Regions from separate parts of the Clostridium neuense genome, predicted to be linked through region 1. Evidence: riboswitches for the same ligand, from Rfam matches in the RefSeq annotation. Region 1 holds a riboswitch; the other holds the start of a gene.
The links. Region 1 has a riboswitch for thiamine pyrophosphate ahead of thiT (energy-coupled thiamine transporter ThiT). Riboswitches for the same ligand answer to the same signal wherever they lie in the genome.
Positions count from the first base shown of each region.

Region 2: it holds a riboswitch for thiamine pyrophosphate, as region 1 does, so the genes downstream of both, thiS (sulfur carrier protein ThiS) here and thiT (energy-coupled thiamine transporter ThiT) in region 1, are expected to answer to the same signal.

Region 1 covers NZ_JBJIAA010000018.1:18,631-21,849, reverse strand. The annotation lists gene ACJDT4_RS19020 (glycoside hydrolase family 1 protein) at 1-1,199, shown strand, start outside; TPP riboswitch at 1,260-1,362, shown strand; gene thiT (energy-coupled thiamine transporter ThiT) at 1,419-2,048, shown strand; gene ACJDT4_RS19010 (GH1 family beta-glucosidase) at 2,383-3,219, shown strand, end outside.
Region 2 covers NZ_JBJIAA010000006.1:238,637-241,855, reverse strand. The annotation lists gene ACJDT4_RS09110 (PEP/pyruvate-binding domain-containing protein) at 1-720, opposite strand, end outside; TPP riboswitch at 1,081-1,187, shown strand; gene thiS (sulfur carrier protein ThiS) at 1,319-1,513, shown strand; gene thiF (sulfur carrier protein ThiS adenylyltransferase ThiF) at 1,515-2,315, shown strand; gene ACJDT4_RS09095 (thiazole synthase) at 2,329-3,099, shown strand; gene thiH (2-iminoacetate synthase ThiH) at 3,111-3,219, shown strand, end outside.

The sequences.
Region 1 (3,219 bases):
TTGCTATGTTTTCAGAGATGGGGTTTAAAGTATATAGAATGTCCATTTCTTGGTCAAGAATTTTTCCAAAGGGTGATGAACTTGTGCCCAATGAAGAAGGCTTAAAGTTCTATGATAATGTAATTGATGAGTTACTGGATAAAGGTATTGAACCATTAATAACTATTTCTCATTACGAAAATCCACTGCACCTTTCTCTTGAATATGGTGGCTGGAAAAATAGAAAACTTATAGATTTTTACTTGAGGTTTGCAGAGGTTCTTTTTAAAAGATATAAAGGGAAAGTAAAATACTGGCTTACTTTTAATGAAATTAATATGCTAACAGAGCCATTTGGTGCGGTTTTTTGTGCTGGTATGCTGGAGGAAAAGGATAATACTGAATTAAATAGATATCAGGCAATGCATCATCAGCTAGTTGCCAGTGCACTTGCCGTAAAAATGGCTCATGAAATTGATGCAAATAATAAGGTGGGGTGCATGCTGGCGTATCATAATATGTATCCATATACCTGTCACCCAGAGGATATTTTATTTGCACAGAAGTATGCTCAGCTCCACAACTTCATAGCAGGAGATGTGCATGTTAGAGGAAAATATCCGGGCTTTGCAAAAAGATATTATGAGGAAAACAACATTAAATTAGCAGTCGGCAGAGAAGATTATGAAATTTTGCAGCAGGGTACAGTGGATTTTATAAGCATAAGCTATTATTCAAGTGCTTGCGTTAGTATTGTCAAAGCAGGAGAAAAAACTGACGGAAATGGCACAGCAAATATTAAAAATCCAAATTTAGAAGCTTCGGACTGGGGCTGGCAGATAGATGCTGTTGGCTTAAGATATGTATTAAATCAAATTTATGATCGATATGAACTCCCGATAATGATTGTGGAAAACGGGCTAGGCGCTGTAGATGTATTATCAGAAGATGGTGCAGTTCATGATGCTTATAGAATTGATTATATGAGAAAGCATATTGAACAAATGAAGGAAGCTATTTCTGATGGTGTTAAGCTTATTGGTTATACCTGCTGGGGATGTACAGATATTGTAAGTGCTTCTACAGGTGAAGTTAAGAAGAGGTATGGCCTTATATATGTTAATAAGCATGATGATGGCAGCGGAGATTTATCGAGAATGCCTAAGGACTCATTTTATTGGTATAAGAGGGTTATAGAGTCTAATGGAGCTAAGCTATAATAATAATTAATGATTTTACTTTAAAATGGAAATAAAATGGAGTATAATAGTCATGAATTAATAAAGTGCTAGGGGTGCCTTTGGGCTGAGATGTAAAGCTGTGCTTTAAACCCTTATACCTGATCTGGATAATACCAGCGTAGGGAAGCAATTATTTTGTTTATATAACAATTGTTTTCAGAAGGTCTTCCTAAGCACGAATTTTAGGAGGTTTTTTTTATGTCTTTTTCAAAAAATATTGGAGAAATATTAAAACACCCAACATCACTTGCAGCTCTTCTTGCTTTAATTATACTCGTTGTAGTGGCTATAAAGGTTAAAAAGGTAAAGCTTAATACTCACATGATAGCCCAAATAGGTATAGCTTTAGCTCTTGCAACTGTACTTAAAATATTCAAAATATATCATCTTCCACAGGGGGGAAGCGTAACTATAGGAAGTATGATACCAATTCTTTTAATGGCAATCTTCTATGGACCAGAAGTTGGTTTTTTAACAGGTTTTTTATATGGAATTATTACTCTTATAATGGACCCTTATATCCTTCAACCTGTACAAGTATTGTTTGACTATCCACTTCCATTTATGGCACTTGGACTTGCAGGATACTTTAGAGATAAAAAAATTGTTGCAACTGTAATTGCTGTTTTCGGACGTTTTGTATTTCACTTTATTTCCGGAGTTATATTCTTTGGAAGCTATGCGCCTAAAGGACAATCGCCAGCTCTATATTCACTTATATCAAATGGCGTATTTTTAGCAGTTGAAGGTGCAATATGCGTTGTAATTATGGCAGTGCTTCCAGTAAAACAATTGTATTCTATAGCCGTAAAAAATCACACTGCATAGCTGCAAAAATGTAAGGAAAAATTTTATTAAATTACTGTGAAAACGGAGTAACAATGCTGTAGATTTATAGAATTTTTTTTTATGTAATAAAGCATTGTTACTCCGTTTTATTTTTAATAAATTGTATTTATTATCTTCATAGAATTGTAACAATAATCTGATAATATATAAATATAGTAAAACAAATAATTAAATAAAAATAAGATTAACATAGTTGAATAGTCCCCCTGTTCAACTATTTTTTTTGTGCTTAAAAAACTTTACACAAGAAAATGGTAGGTATATAATAAATTCATACCAATGAATTTTTGATTTGATTAAAGGAGGAAAGAAGATGAAATTTCCAAAGGATTTCTTATTTGGAGCTGCCTCTGCATCCTATCAAGTAGAAGGTGCCTGGAATGAAGATGGGAAAGGCATTAGTAACTGGGATATATTCTCGAAGATACCAGGAAAGACTTTTGAAGGGACAAATGGAGATGTTGCTGTAGATCATTATCACAGGTATAAAGAAGATGTTAAATTAATGGCAGAAATGGGATTAGAATCTTATAGGTTTTCTATTTCTTGGCCAAGAATAATACCAGATGGTGATGGCAAGGTTAATGAAAAAGGAATTGAATTTTATAATAATTTAATTAATGAATGCTTAAAGTATGGAATAGTGCCTTTTGTTACACTATATCATTGGGATTTGCCGCAGACTTTAGAAGAAGCTGGAGGCTGGACTAATAAAAAAACTATAGATGCTTTTGCTAAATATGCTGAGGTATGTTTTAGGGCATTTGGAGATAGAGTTAAGCATTGGATAACCTTTAATGAAACTATAGTTTTTTGTGGTCATGGCTATTTAGCAGGGGCACATCCACCTGGCATTGTTAATGATGCTAAAAAGTATTTTCAAGCTACACACAATGTTTTTGTAGCACATGCTAAGGCTGTAAGCAAATATAAGAGTTTAAAGCAGTATGGTGAAATCGGAATAACTCATGTATTTAATCCTGCTTTTAGTGTTGATGATAAGGAAGAAAATATTTTTGCAGCAAAACATGCAAATTATTACGATACTTTTTGGTTTTATGATCCAATATTAAAGGGTGAGTATCCTGAATATGTACTTGATCAGTTGAAGGAACACGGATGGACTCCAGATTGGACCAATGAAGAGTTG
Region 2 (3,219 bases), on a different contig from region 1:
ATTTAGTTGGGATATTTTCTTTCTTAATTCGTAAATAAATTCTTTATTTTTGTTAGTTTCGTTGGCTAAGTTTACAATAAGTGGTCTTACTTGAAAAAGGTATAAGTCGTAAGCATCATCAAAAGCAAATTCAATATCTAAGGAGTCTGTAGAAAATAAAGCTTCAAGTTCACTGATTAAATTTATAACGCGAAGAAGATTTTTGTCAATGTTAGGAACTGTTTTTGAATGTTTATAGTAATAAAATGTTTTTAAATTATTAGTTTTACCAGAGGTTACTGAATCTGTAGTGTAGGTATAATCATCATAGTTTATAACAATGTAGTCACCACAAGAATTAGGATCCTTGCTAAAAGCAACACCGCTCATTCTTACTTTTTTTAGCATAGGCTGAATAAAAACTTGATCCTTTAAATTTAAACCCTTGTAAGAATCTATAACCTTTGTAATTGCATCGCATATTTGATTTTCACCAATAACATTTGAAATTGAAAGAAAGCATCCAGCTAATGAATGGATTGAATTATCTTCAGACATGGAGCTACTCCTTACTATTAGCGGAAGATCAATCCAATTTTTTTCTTTAACTAAAGAAATTATTTTTTTGCTATTGTTAATCCATTCACTTACTGTTAAACGTATTTGAGGAATAATTTTAGCGTTAACAATAACTGTAGATAAATATTCAAGTGTTTCAGATTTTGTACCAAAACTAACCATACTATTTCCTCCCTTAACCATAAATTATCGAATAAAAATAGCTTTTAAAGATATAAAATTTATTTTTAGAGAAAAGTACGTAATCTAAAATTATATATCTAATCAACTGTGTTTAAAGATAAACTACCTTGAAACTTGAAAGTTATTTGTACCACAATGCCATCTTATGGCAATTGTGGTGCACATGAATTTCAATAGTTGAAGTGGTTTATTTATGACGAGTAACAACCAATATATTAATATTAATCTATTTGGTTTTAAATTACAATATTTTGTAATAAAGATGAATCACACTTAAACTTCAAATCTATTTGGTTGCATTTTTTTCCCTAATGTGGTAAATTAAAAATGTAAAATTTAATATCGCAACTGGGGAGCCTGTTGACAGGCTGAGAGTGGAATGTGATTCCAGACCCTCATAACCTGATTTGGATAATGCCAACGTAGGGAATAGTTAGTTCATATTTAACATAAAGTTCTGCGCAGAATTTGTGTATTTATGATATTAAAAATAGTAGATTATGAGGGAAACAGTTTTTGTTTCTCTCTTTTTGATTTTACTAGAAATCTTATTTATCAAAAGCAAAGAGGTGACTTAATGATAGTAAATGGAAAGAAAATGGATTTTAAACAGGGTATTACTGTTACAGAATTGCTAAATGAAATTAAGGTTGATAGGGATAAGGTAGTCGTAGAAGTAGATTTAGAGATAATAGATAGAAATGAGTATAGTCAGAAAAAGCTGTTTACAGCATCAAAAGTAGAAGTAATAAGATTCGTTGGAGGCGGCTAAATTGAAAGTTTATGTCAATGGAAAAATAAAAGAAATCTCAAGCAAAAGTACACTTTTTAGCATTAAAGAGGAAATAAAAAAAGATGCAGATGTAGTCGTATATAATGGATTCATTATGAAAAAGAACATTTATTTAAAGGATGGGGATAGGGTTGTACTTATAAAAAAAGGTGAGCTTCCAAGTAAAGAAGAAATGGAAGCGCAGCTTGTGGCAAGGCATACACCTAAGGTTCACGAAAAGATTAAGAAGGTTTCTGTTGGTGTAGCTGGGCTTGGAGGGCTTGGATCAAATGCAGCGGTATCGCTCGCAAGAATAGGTATTGGAAGGCTTTTATTAGTTGACTTTGATGTAGTTGAACCAAGTAATTTAAATAGACAGCAGTATTTTGTGAAACACATAGGTATGAAAAAAACTGATGCCTTAAAAGAGATAATATCTTGGTGCAATCCTTTTGTAAAGGTTGAAACCTTAGATACATTTATAGATGAAAGCAATGTAGTAGATATTTTTAAAGATGTGGATATGATTATTGAAGCCTTCGATAATCCCGTTTCAAAGGCAGTACTTACAAATGCTGTTCTTACAAAAATGAAGGATAAAAAGATTGTTGCAGCTTCAGGCATGGCTGGATATTTTTCCAGCAATACAATATGTACAACTAAAATAAATGATAGGTTTTATTTAGTTGGAGATAGAGAAAATGGTGCACAGCCAGGGAACGGACTTATGTCACCAAGAGTTTCTATAGCGGCAAATCATGAGGCAAATGCAGTGCTTAGAATAATAATGAATGAAAAATAGGAGGGGTTTATAAATGGAGGAACTTATCATAGGAGGAGTTAAGCTTAAAAATAGACTTTTCGTTGGAACAGGTAAGTTAAGCTCAAATGAAATAATTCCAAGGATAATGGAAAGATCAAAGGCGGAGGTCATAACTGTTGCACTTAGAAGGGTAGATGAAACTTCGTCAGAAGATGATAACATACTTAATTTTGTAAATAAAGATTTAATACTTTTGCCAAATACGTCGGGTGCTAGAACCGCAGAAGAAGCAATAAGACTTGCTAGAATTGCAAAAGCAGTAGGCTGTGGAAATTGGATTAAGATAGAAGTTATCTCAGATAATAAATATTTACTTCCAGATAATTATGAAACTATAAAAGCAACAGAAGTACTTGCAGAGGAAGGCTTTATTGTACTTCCATATATAAATCCGGACTTAATGGATGCTAGAAGACTCGTTAGTGCAGGTGCAGCTGCGGTAATGCCACTTGGAGCGCCTATCGGAACAAATAGAGGGCTTAGAACTAAGGAAATGATAAAGATTTTAATAGAAGAAATAAATGAGGTGCCTGTAATTGTTGATGCAGGAATAGGTAAACCATCAGATGCAGCACTTGCTATGGAAATGGGTGCTGATGCTGTTCTTGTAAATACAGCTATAGCAACAGCTGATAATCCTGTTTTAATGGCAGAGGCATTTTCACTTGCAGTTGAAGCAGGAAGAAAAGCATATACAGCGAAACTTGGTGCTGAAAGAGAATATGCTGAGGCTTCATCACCACTTACTGGATTTTTAAGATAGGAAGTGTAAAAATGAGTTTTTATGAAAAATTACAGGAGTATAAAGAATTTGATTTTGAAGATTTTTTTTCTAAGACAAGGGAAAGTGATATAGAAAAAATTCTGTGCAAGGATAATGTAG